Regions from separate parts of the Thauera sp. WB-2 genome, predicted to be linked through region 1. Evidence: predicted binding sites of a transcription regulator. Region 1 holds the regulator's gene; each other region holds the start of a gene.
The links. The regulator HrcA, encoded in region 1, represses chaperone genes, less so after heat shock. The targets are predictions, from matches to a motif close to TNTTAGCACTCNNNGNCNNNGAGTGCTAANA.
Positions count from the first base shown of each region.

Region 1 (4,080 bases):
GCGGACAACTCGGCGGCTGCGGCATCGAAGCGCCTGCGCGCCTCGGCCTCCGCAACAGCCATGCGCTGCGGATCGGCACTCGCCTCGAGCGCCTCCAGTCTTGCCTGCCATTGCTGCCTGAGCTCGCCGAGCGCCTCGGGCGCGACCCTGTGCTTGCGCGCCATATCCAGCACGGCAGCGATGCGCTGCTCCACCTCGGCAAGGCGGCCGGGGTCGAGATCGAGACGGTCGCGGTAGCGGCGCAGCGCATGCAGCGCCTCGTCGGCCTGGATCGCGGCCGCAGCAAGAAGGTCGCGCACGTCGGCGAGCGTCGGATCGTAGTCGGCCAGCGCTGCAATACGAGCATCGACGTGGCGCAGCACCGAACACACCGCGCCATCCCCCTCGGCGAGCGCCACCAAGGTCTCCTCCGCCCCCTCGATGAGGCCGGCTGCATGCGCAAGACGGCCGTGCTCGGCATTGATCTCCTGCCACTCGGCGGGGTCGAAGCCCAAGTCGTCAAGCTCGCGCAACTGCCAGGCGAGCAGCTCGCGCTCGCGCGCCGAGCTCTCCGAGTCGGCTTCGGCCTCGCGCCGCAGCCGCACGAGGCGCTGCCATTCGCGATGACACCTGGCGACCTCGGACGCCAGTGGCAACGCGCCCGCATGGGCATCGAGCAACGCGCGCTGAGCATCGGCGCGCAGCAATGCATGATGCGCATGCTGGCCATGGATGTCGGCAAGCCACTCTCCCGCGCAGCGCAACTGCGCGAGCGTGACGCTGCTGCCATTGATCCAGGCCCGGCTGCGCCCGCCCGCATCAAGCGTGCGACGAAGGATCAACGCCCCATCGTCAATGGGCAAGGCCTGCTCGCGCAGCCAGTCAAGCAGTTCGCCGGCAGCAGGCAGGTCGAACTCCGCGCTCACCTCCGCACGCTCGCAGCCCTGCCGCACCATCGCCGCTTCGCCACGGCCGCCGAGGGCGAGCCCCAGCGCGTCGAGCAAGATCGACTTACCGGCGCCGGTCTCCCCGGTCAGGGCGCCGAAACCGGCCTCGAACTCCAGCTCGAGGCGATCGACGATTACGAAGTCGCGGATGGTCAGATTACGCAGCATGGGAATCGATCAGTCGAAGGCAAGGCGCGGTGGAAACAACCCACGGCAGCGTGCTCGACCCGGCGCAGCCCGGGCGCTCACTGGCCGCAAGGTCACGACCACCGCGGGGAATCAGTTGTGTCTGGGCGAAGCACTCCAGTGCAGCTTCTCGCGCAACATCGCAAAATAGCTGTACCCCTCCGGATGCAGCAGACGCAGCGCGCGCGACGATCGCGTCAGGCGCACACGATCCCCTGAGCGCAGATCGAAACGCGTCTGGCCGTCGAAATGCACGCGCGCATCCTGGTGCGGCAAGAGGTCGATGTCGATCCGGCAGGTATCGGGGATGGTGATCGGACGCGCCGTGAGCGCATGCGGACACAGGGGCACGAGGGCGATCCCGCCCACGCTCGGATGCAGGATCGGACCATTGGCGGAGAGGACATAGGCGGTCGACCCTGTCGGTGTAGACACGATCATGCCGTCCGAGCGCTGGGTGTAGACGAACTCACCGTCGATGGAGAGATCGAATTCGATCATGCGCCCCAGGTCGCCCTTGTTCACCACGACATCGTTGAGCGCCAGAGTGTGGAACACGCGTTCGCCCGCGCGCAGCACCTCGGCGTCGAGCATGAAGCGGGTTTCCTCGCTGAAGCGGCCATCGAGCATCTCGCCGAGGCGCTCGCAAGCGTCGGTGCGCGAGATGTCGGTCAGGAAGCCGAGGCGCCCGAGATTGACCCCCACCAGCGGAACGCCGTGTTCGATCAGCCGGCGCGCACTGTGCAGCATGCTGCCATCGCCGCCGATGACCACGGCCAGATCGGCCTCGGCACCGATATGTTCATAGCTGGCGACCGGAAAGTCGGGCGTGCCGCCGATGAAACTTGCCGTGCCTTGCTCGATCAGTACCTTGAGCCCGCGCTCACGTAGAAAACGCGCAATCGAAGTCACCGACTCGGCAACGTCGGCGCTCTGGTATTTGCCAATCAGGGCGATGGTCTGGAAGCTGAAGCTCATGAGCGCGGATTAAACCACATTCATGCAAGCCGCCGACAACACCCGACGTGGAAGATACCCCGCTCAGTGCGCCTGCACGCGGCATTCCGGTGCATTTCGAAGTATAGTTCTCGACTGAAATGAACGCCCTCGACGCCCGCTCCCAGATCCTGCTCAAGACCCTGATCGAACGCTATATTGCGGACGGTCTGCCGGTCGGTTCGCGTGCACTGTCCCGCTTCTCCGGTCTCGACCTGTCGCCGGCCACGGTGCGCAACGTGATGAGCGATCTCGAGGAGATGGGCCTCATCGCCAGTCCGCACACTTCTGCCGGGCGCATCCCCACCGCACGCGGTTACCGCTTCTTCGTCGACTCGCTGCTCACGGTGCAGCCGCTCGAGAACGCCCGCGTGCGCGCCCTTGAGGGCCAGTTCCTGCCCGACCAGCCCCAGCGCCTGATCAACTCCGCCTCGCACCTGTTGTCCGAACTCACCCAGTTCGCGGGCATCGTCGTGGCGCCGCGCAAGGAAGCCATCCGCATCCGCCAGTTCGAGTTCGTCAGCCTGGCCGAGACGCGCATCCTGCTCATCATCGTCACGACCGCCGGCGACGTCCAGAACCGGATTCTGGTCACCCGTCGCGGCTACAGCGGCGCCGAACTCAGCGCGGCCGCAAGCTACCTCAACGAACACTTCGCCGGCCTTGGCTTCGACGAGATCCGCCGCCGCCTTGGCGAGGAACTGCGCCAGTTGCGCAGCGACATGACCGAACTGATGACGGCGACCGTGGATGCCGGCACCGAGGCTGCAGAAGAGAACGCTTCGAGCTACGTGATTTCGGGTGAGACCAACCTGCTCGACTTCGAGGACCTGTCGTCAAACATGTCCCGCTTGCGCGAACTGTTCAAGCTGTTCGAGCAGCGCACCGGCCTGATCCAGCTGCTGGACCTTTCCAACCGTGCCGACGGCGTCCAGATCTTCATTGGCGACGAATCCGGCCTGGCCCCGCTCGACGGCTGCAGCGTGATCACCGCACCCTACGAGGTCGACGGCCGCATCGTGGGCTCGCTCGGGGTCATCGGCCCCACCCGCATGGCCTACGACCGCGTGATTCCGATCGTCGACATCACGGCACGACTGCTCTCGAACGCCCTGTCTTCGAACCATTGATGGGCCGTAGCCGGCCTTCGGCCCGGCTCGCCCGCCCGCCGACAAGGACCCCGATGTCTCGTTACTGGACCGAACCGCCGTTCAAGCACGGCTCCGAAACCCGCACCGGCGTGCTGCTGGTAAACCTCGGCACACCCGACGCCCCCACCGCTGCCGCACTACGCCCCTACCTCAAGCAGTTCCTGTCCGACCCGCGCGTGGTCGAGATCCCGCGCCTGATCTGGTGGCCGATCCTCAACGGCATCATCCTCAACACCCGTCCCAAGGCCTCGGCGCGCAAGTACGCGAGCGTGTGGATGGACGAAGGCTCACCGCTGAAAGTCCACACCGAACGCCAGGCCAAGCTGCTGGCAGGCTACCTGCTCAAGGCCGGCCATGGCGAACTCGACATCGCCTACGCCATGCGCTACGGCAAGCCCTCCATCGCCGACACGCTCAATGGCATGCGCAGCCGCGGCTGTACGCGCATCTTGGTGGTGCCGATGTACCCGCAGTACTCGGCCAGCACGACGGCGACCGTCATTGACGAGGTCGGGCGCTGCCTCGCGCACTGGCGCAACCAGCCAGAGATCCGCTTCGTGCGCAGCTTCCAGGACGATCCCGGCTACATTGCAGCCCTGGTCGCGAGCGTACGCGAGCACTGGGCTGTCCATGGCGAACCAGATCGACTCCTGCTGAGTTTCCATGGCGTACCACGGCGCTCCCTCGACCTCGGCGATCCCTACCACTGCGAATGCCACAAGACCGGCCGCCTCGTGGCCGAAGGCCTGGGCGTCGCACCCGAGCGCGTACTGGTCACCTTCCAGTCCCGTTTCGGCAAGGCCGAGTGGCTCAAGCCCTAC
Region 1 covers NZ_CP088935.1:1,909,407-1,913,486, reverse strand. The annotation lists gene recN (DNA repair protein RecN) at 1-1,094, opposite strand, end outside; gene LQF09_RS08735 (NAD kinase) at 1,206-2,090, opposite strand; gene hrcA (heat-inducible transcriptional repressor HrcA) at 2,210-3,238, shown strand; gene hemH (ferrochelatase) at 3,292-4,080, shown strand, end outside.

Region 2 (4,080 bases), 860 kb from region 1:
GCTGCGGAGCCTGCTCCTTCACTTCCCGAGCCCGTGGTTCGCATCCCCGCGAAATTCGCCTCAGGCACCATTCGCACTGGGGACGCGTCCCCTGCCACGCAGGAGGCGCAGCCCTCCATTTTGCCGGCACTGCCCCGCATTGGCCCGTCACAGGGGGCGGCCGCGCAGGTGTCGACGCCCTCTCCGACGCCCGCTTCGGCGCCTGTTTCGGCGCCTGCTCCGCGGAGCGAGGCTACCGCTTCACGGCCGGCGTCCGCTGCAGCCGTCGCGCAGCCCGCTCCCCGTTCATCCGCGGCTGCGCCCCAGCGGCCAGTCGCCCGTCCGCCCGAACCGCGCACGCCGGTGCGCACCGAGCCGGTCCGGCCGCGCTTGCCCGCCGACGGCGGCGCAGCGGAGCGCGCCCGTATCGCGCGTGCCGCTGAGCAGTCCGTCGGCGAGCGTGGTGGCGTCCGTGTGACACGGCCGGCGCTCGAGCCCAGCTGGAGTTACGCGGGTGAGACTGGCCCCGAGCATTGGGCCGCGTTGCGGCCGGAGTGGCGCCTGTGCGCAGAGGGGCGGCGTCAGTCGCCGATCGACCTGCGCGACGGCATCGCTGTGGATCTGGCGCCTGTCGAGTTCGATTACCGCCGCAGCGGATTTCGCATCCGCGATACCGGAAACACCCTTCAGGTGGATGTGGGCGAGGGCCTGAGCATCGTGGTGCGCGGCACCCGCTACGCGCTCGAGCGCTTCACGCTGCATCGTCCCTCGCAGGATCGCATCGGCGGCATGGCGCACGACATGGCCATGTATCTGGAGCACCGCAGCGAAGACGGGCAGGTTGCGATTCTGTCCTTGTTGCTCGAGGCTGGGGATACGCCCAACGAGGTGTTGCAGACCATTTTCAACAATCTGCCGCTGGATCGCGGACGGGCGTTCGCGCCTGACGCCGTGCTCGATCTGCCTTCGATGGTGCCGTCGAATCCGGGGCATTTCCTCTACATCGGCTCACTCCCTGCGCCTCCCTGCACCGAAGACGTACTTTGGGTGGTGATGAAGCAGCCGGTGCCGATCTCCCATGACCAACTCGCGGTCTTCGCGCGCCTCTATCCCCGCAACGGCCGGCCCATCCAGCCGCACAACGGTCGTCTGCTGCTCGAGTCACGCTGATTGCTCCGTTCGGATGTGCCTTGGTGACATGCAGCGGATCGCGCTGCAGCATCTGCGCTAGAATGCCAAGGTTTTGGCCTTCCGGATAACGCTATCCATTAGCGTGTGCTAATATATTGCATGGAGTCCCCGATGAACTTCGAGAAAGCGCGCTTCAACATGGTCGAGCAGCAGATCCGCCCCTGGGAGGTGCTGGATCAGGATGTGCTCGACCTCCTGATGACCGTCAAGCGCGAGGAGTTCGTGCCCAAGGCGCATCGCGAACTGGCGTTCGCCGATGTCGAGATTCCCATTGGCTGCGGCCAGGTGATGCTCAAGCCTGTCATCGAGGGCAAGGTGTTGCAGGCGCTGCGCGTTGCCAAGGGTGATTCGGTGCTCGAGATCGGCACCGGCTCGGGCTATTTTGCCGCCCTGCTCGCGGCGCGCTGCGACTGGGTGCGCACGATCGAGATCGAGCCGGAGCTGGTCAGGCTCGCTGGCGCGAACCTCGAGCGCAATGGTGTCGACAACGTGGTCGTCATCCAGGGCGACGGTGTCGCGGGCTGGCCCGAGCGCGCGCCCTACGATGTCATCGTGGTCTCCGGTGGGCTGCCGTTCGTACCTCAGGCGCTGCTAGAGCAACTCAAGGTCGGCGGCCGTCTGTTCGCGTTCGTTGGCGAGGCGCCGGTCATGAAGGCGCGGCTGGTCACCTGCGAAGCCGAGGGGCGTTTCCGTACCGAGGACATCTTCGAGACCGTCGTGCCCATGATCAGCAACGCCGCGCGCGGCGAGACTTTCAGTTTCTGAGCCCGCCATGCACCAGATCACTCCAGTGCAGCTTGCCGAGCGCCTCGCGGAATCAGAGCAGGGACTGCCGCTGCTGCTCGACGTGCGCGAGCCTTGGGAGTTCGAGATCTGTCACATCGACGGCTCGGTGCTGATGCCGATGGCAAGCGTCCCCGCGCGCGTCGGCGAACTCGACCGCGACCGCGAGACCATCGTTGTCTGCCACCATGGCGGGCGCAGTGCCCAGGTATGCGTCTTTCTGCAGCGCCAGGGCTTCAGTAATGTGATCAACCTGGCAGGTGGCGTGGCTGGCTGGGCAGCGCAGGTCGACCCGCGCATGCCGCAGTACTGATGCCACGCCCTGGATGAGGCAAGGAGCGGAGGTTCGGATGAAGCGACTGTTGGCGGTGTGCATCGCAGGCTTGTTCTCGGCCGGTGCAATGGCAGCGGATCTGATGCAGGCTTATCAGGATGCGCTGGCCAACGATGCGCGCCTTGCCGCTGCACGTGCCGAGCTCGAGGCCGGCCGGGAGCGTGTCGTTCAGGGCCGTGCTGGCTTGCTGCCGCAGATCGGCCTGTCGGCCAACACGACCTGGAACGATTCCGAACTGCGCCCTACCAGTGGCAGTCCTGAGCGCAGCTACAACAGCAATGGCTACGGCGTGCAGCTCACCCAGCCGCTGTTCCGCTGGCAAAACTGGGTACAGTACAAGCAGGGCGAACTGCAGACTGCGCTGTCCGAAACCCAGTTCGGCATCGCCCGCCAGGATCTCGTGCTGCGGGTCGCGGAAGCCTATTTCAATGTGCTGATTGCCCAGGATGCGCTCGCAGCCGTGGACCAGTTGCGCGCCGCTGCAGCCGAGCAGCTTGAACTGGCGCGAACGAGCTTCGAAGTTGGCACGGTCACCATCACCGACGTGCACGAGGCGCAGTCGCGCTTCGATCTTGCCTCGGCACAGGAGATCGCTGCTGCAAACCAGCTCGAGGTCGCGCGCCAGACGCTGGCGCAGATCATTGGCAAGGAGCCGGGGGGGCTTTCCGGCTTGCGCGAGGGGGTGGCGCTCCAGCGTCCGCAGCCCGACAACATCGCCGACTGGGTGGCTGCCGCTGAATCCGGCAGCTTTGGCGTGCAGGCGAGGCAGTTGGCACGCGAGATCGCCGTGCGCGAAGTCGAGCGTCAGCGTGCCGGCCACCTTCCGACCATCGATGTGGTTGCCTCGCATGGCGTGAATCGTCGTCCGCAGCCCTCGACCGACCGTGCCGAGGCGAGTGCCATCGGCGTGCAGCTGAACATGCCGCTCTACGCCGGGGGTAGGGTGTCTTCGGTAACGCGCGAAGCAGCCGCGCTGCGAGTGAAGGCCGATGCCGAACTCGATGATGCGCGCCGCAGCGCTGCGCTCGCGGCGCGTCAGGCCTGGCTCGGCGTGACCAGCGGCATGGCGCAGGTGCGGGCGCTGGAGGCGGCGCGGGTTTCGTCCACTTCGGCGCTCGAGGCCAACAAGCTTGGCTACGAGGTTGGCGTGCGCATCAACATCGATGTGCTCAATGCGCAGACTCAGCTTGCCGACACCCTGCAACAGCTGTCGCGCGCGCGCTATGACACCCTGCTCGCTCAACTGCGCCTGAAGGCGGCCGCTGGAACGCTCGGCGAGGACGATGTGCAGGCGATCAACGCGCTGCTGGCGCCCTGAGTCCCGGGCGCGGAGCGGGCGACTGCACCTGCAGTCCGCGTAGCAGCTCGATGGTGCGTCGCGTCGCCCCTTGGTGCTGCGTGGCGAAGGCGCGTCCGGCCGCAGCCATCTGCGCGCGCATGTCCTCATCGCCCAGCACGGCCAGTGCGGCGGCGATGCCGTCCGCGGCGTCCTTGGCCCGGCGCGCTGCGCCGGTGCGCACAGCCTCTTCGGCCACCTGCATGAAGTTGAAGGTATGCGGGCCGACGACCACCGGCGTGCCCACGGCGCAGGCTTCGATCAGGTTCTGGCCGCCCAGCGGCAGCCAGCTGCCGCCGATCAGCGCCACGTCGGCTGCGGCGTAGTAGGCGAACATCTCGCCCATCGAGTCCCCGAGCAGGATCCGCGTGTCCGCTTCGATCGCCTCCTCGGCGCTGCGTCGCTGCAGTTTTACGCCGCGGCCGGCGACGAGGCGGGCGACCTCGTCGAAGCGCTG
Region 2 covers NZ_CP088935.1:1,050,089-1,054,168, forward strand. The annotation lists gene LQF09_RS04835 (carbonic anhydrase) at 1-1,149, shown strand, start outside; gene LQF09_RS04840 (protein-L-isoaspartate O-methyltransferase family protein) at 1,282-1,935, shown strand; gene LQF09_RS04845 (rhodanese-like domain-containing protein) at 1,943-2,266, shown strand; gene LQF09_RS04850 (TolC family outer membrane protein) at 2,304-3,605, shown strand; gene waaA (lipid IV(A) 3-deoxy-D-manno-octulosonic acid transferase) at 3,583-4,080, opposite strand, start outside.
Region 2: a site for HrcA is predicted at 1,233-1,263, ahead of LQF09_RS04840 (protein-L-isoaspartate O-methyltransferase family protein). Genes of this name have one in related genera too.

Region 3 (4,080 bases), 720 kb from region 1:
TGAGCGGAGCCGTCTGCGTTACTGCGGGCGCGACCCGGGCATGCCGGGTCGCAGGCAGGCACTTACATACCCATGCCCATGCCGCCCATGCCGCCCATGCCACCCATGTCGGGCATGCCACCGGCCGGCTTGTCTTCTGCCAGCTCGCCGACCATGCAGTCGGTGGTCAGCATCAGGCCAGCGACGGACGCGGCGTTCTGCAGCGCGGTGCGGGTGACCTTGGTCGGGTCCAGCACGCCCATCTCGACCATGTCGCCGTACTCGCCGGTGGCGGCGTTGAAGCCGTAGTTGCCCGAACCCTCGACCACCTTGTTCACCACCACGCTCGGCTCGTCACCAGCGTTGGCGACGATCTCGCGCAGCGGCTGCTCCATCGCGCGCAGCACGATCTTGATGCCGGCGTCCTGGTCGTGGTTGTCGCCCTTCAGCTCGCCCAGTGCAGCACGGGCGCGCAGCAGCGCCACACCGCCGCCGGGGACGATGCCCTCTTCCACTGCAGCGCGGGTGGCGTGCAGGGCGTCTTCGACGCGGGCCTTCTTCTCCTTCATCTCGACTTCGGTGGCAGCGCCGACCTTGATCACCGCAACACCACCCGCCAGCTTGGCGACGCGCTCCTGCAGCTTCTCGCGGTCGTAGTCCGAGGTCGCTTCCTCGATCTGCACGCGGATCTGCTTGACGCGGGCTTCGATGCGCTCGGCCTGGCCGGCGCCGTCGATGATGATGGTGTTTTCCTTGCCGATCTCGATGCGGGAGGCCTGGCCGAGGTCGTCCAGGGTGGCCTTCTCGAGGGTCAGGCCGACTTCTTCGGCGATGACCTGACCGCCGGTGAGGATGGCGATGTCTTCCAGCATGGCCTTGCGACGGTCGCCGAAGCCCGGAGCCTTGACGGCGCAGGTCTTGAGGATGCCGCGGATGTTGTTCACCACCAGGGTGGCCAGGGCTTCGCCCTCGACGTCTTCGGCGATGATCAGCAGCGGACGACCGGCCTTGGCAACCTGCTCGAGCACCGGCAGCAGGTCACGGATGTTGGAGATCTTCTTGTCGAAGAGCAGGACGAAGGGCTGCTCGAGAATGGCAACCTGCTTGTCCGGGTTGTTGATGAAGTAGGGCGACAGGTAGCCGCGGTCGAACTGCATGCCCTCGACGACGTCGAGCTCGTTCTGCAGCGACTTGCCGTCCTCGACGGTGATCACGCCTTCCTTGCCGACCTTGTCCATGGCGCGGGCAATGATGTCGCCGATGTCGCTGTCGGAGTTGGCCGAGATCGAGCCGACCTGGGCGATTTCCTTGTTGGTCGAGCACGGCTTCGACAGCTTCTTCAGCTCTTCGATGGTGGCCACGACAGCCTTGTCGATGCCGCGCTTGAGGTCCATCGGGTTCATGCCGGCGGCGACGTACTTCATGCCTTCGCGCACGATCGACTGGGCCAGCACGGTGGCGGTGGTGGTGCCGTCACCAGCGATGTCCGAGGTCTTGGAAGCAACTTCCTTGACCATCTGTGCGCCCATGTTCTCGAACTTGTCCTTCAGCTCGATTTCCTTGGCGACGGAGACGCCGTCCTTGGTCACGGTGGGGGCGCCGAAAGAGCGCTCGAGCACCACGTTGCGACCCTTCGGGCCCAGGGTCACCTTGACCGCGTTGGCCAGGATGTTGATGCCGGCGACCATGCGCTCGCGGGCGGAATCACCAAACTTGACTTCTTTAGCTGCCATTCTTCAGAACTCCTGAATTGTTTCGATTAGCGTTGCAGGGGCTTGCAGGAGGCTCAGGCCTCGACCACGCCCATGATGTCTTCCTCGCGCATCACGAGGAGTTCTTCGCCTTCGACCTTCACGGTCTGGCCGGCATACTTGCCGAACAGCACCTTGTCGCCCACCTTGACGGCCATCGGACGCACCTTGCCGTCGTCCAGGATCTTGCCGTTGCCGACAGCCAGGACTTCGCCCTGATCGGGCTTCTCGCCGGCGCTGTCCGGGATCACGATGCCGCTGGCGGTCTTGCGCTCGGCTTCCAGACGCTTGACGATCACGCGATCGTGCAGGGGACGAATCTTCATCGAGTTCTCTCCTTGTTACGGTTCAACTGTTTGGGTTGATTGATCCGCGGGTAAAGCCCGCGGGTGAATCTGCAGTGGCTTGAGCGCCAACGGGGCGAATGATCGCCGCCACGTGTTAGCACTCACCGCCAACGAGTGCTAATAATAGGGACGGCCCAAATGGATTTCAAGGGTGGGAGGCCGAAACTATTTGTTCGGCAGCATCGCTCATGCGGCGCAGGCTGCCTGCCTCAACACCAGAACTCGACCAGCACAGCATTGTTCAGCACTCGGGGAAGCTCACCGCCAGGCCGCCGCGCGAGGTCTCCTTGTACTTGTCGAGCATGTCGCGACCGGTATCGCGCATGGTGCGGATCGCCTGATCGAGCGAGACCGTGTGTGCGCCGTCGCCGCGCAGGGCAAGTTGGGCGGCGTTGATGGCCTTCACCGAGGCCATCGCGTTGCGCTCGATGCAGGGCACCTGCACAAGACCGCCGACCGGGTCGCAGGTCAGGCCGAGGTTGTGCTCGAGGCCGATCTCGGCCGCATTCTCGACCTGCTCGGGGCTGCCGCCCAGCACCTCGGTCAAGCCTGCAGCAGCCATCGCACAGGCCGAACCCACCTCGCCCTGGCAGCCGACCTCCGCGCCCGAGATCGAGGCGTTCGTCTTGCAAAGCACGCCCACGGCCGCCGCCGCAAGCAGGAAGTCCTCCACGTCGCGCGTACTGCTGCCCGGCATGAACTTCATGTAGTAGTGCAGCACGGCAGGGATGATGCCAGCTGCTCCGTTGGTAGGCGCGGTAACCACGCGACCACCGCCGGCATTTTCCTCATTGACTGCCAGCGCGAACAGATTGACCCAGTCGAGCGCTGCCATCGTGTCGCTGATCAGGTTGCGGCCCGCCGCCCGTGCGCTGAGCTTGCGATGCAGGTCCGGAGCGCGGCGCCGCACATTGAGCCCGCCTGGCAACACGCCCTCATGCCGCATGCCCCGTGCCACGCAGGCCTGCATCACCGCCCAGATACGCTGCAGTGCCTGACGCGTATCATCCTCGTTGCGCCAGGCGCCCTCGTTGGCGAACATCAGCTGACTGATGCGCAGACCATGGCGGCGACACTGCGCGAGCAACTCGGACGCGGTGGCGAAAGGGTAAGGCAGCGCCAGTTCCTCCGCCGTCAAGTCACCTGCCTGGGCTTGCGCCTCGTCGATCACAAAGCCGCCACCGACTGAGTAGTAGGTGTTTTCATGCAGGAGTCCGGCCTCGCCGTAGGCCGCCAGACGCATCGCGTTCGGGTGGTAGGGCAAGCTCACGGGTAGCAAGCGCATGTCGCGCGCCCAGTCGAATGCCAGCCTACCCCCACCGGGCAGCGGCAAGACGCCATCGATACGTACGGCATCCACCGCATCAACCAGGAAATCGGGATCAATCTCGTCCGGGCGAGCCCCCATAAGGCCTGCAACCACGGCCCGGTCGGTGCCATGACCGACACCGGTCGCCGACAGGGAGCCGTAGAGTTTCACCTCGATCCGCGTCACCGCATCCACCAGCCCGCGGCCCCCGAGCGCTGCGACGAAATCGTGGGCGGCACGCATGGGGCCGACGGTGTGCGAACTGGACGGGCCGATACCCACCTTGAAAAGGTCGAGCACGCTGATGGACATGGTGAAACTCCGGTCTGGGAAGTGGCCTTGCTTCAATTCCGCTAGGGACGCAAATGCTCATACGCTCATGAGCGGCATTCTCGACCTTGAAACCTGTCTGCTCAACCGGGGGGTCTTCATCGCCACCCGCATTTATCCGGCAACCTCGGAGCAATCGGCTGGACTCAGGTCAAGACCCTCAGCGGCGCACGACCCGCTACCCCATCATCTGCCCGGGAAGCCACGTCACCAGCCCGGGAAAGACATAGAGCAGGATCAGCGCCAGCACCATCAGCAGGAAGTATGGCAGCGCGTAGACGGCGATGGTGCTGATCTGCTTGCCTGACAGCGCCTGCAGCACGAACAGGTTGAAGCCTACCGGCGGAGTGATCTGCGCCATCTC
Region 3 covers NZ_CP088935.1:1,188,636-1,192,715, reverse strand. The annotation lists gene groL (chaperonin GroEL) at 63-1,712, opposite strand; gene groES (co-chaperone GroES) at 1,766-2,056, opposite strand; gene LQF09_RS05455 (L-serine ammonia-lyase) at 2,319-3,698, opposite strand; gene LQF09_RS05450 (TRAP transporter large permease) at 3,895-4,080, opposite strand, start outside.
Region 3: a site for HrcA is predicted at 2,170-2,200, ahead of groES (co-chaperone GroES). Genes of this name have one in related genera too.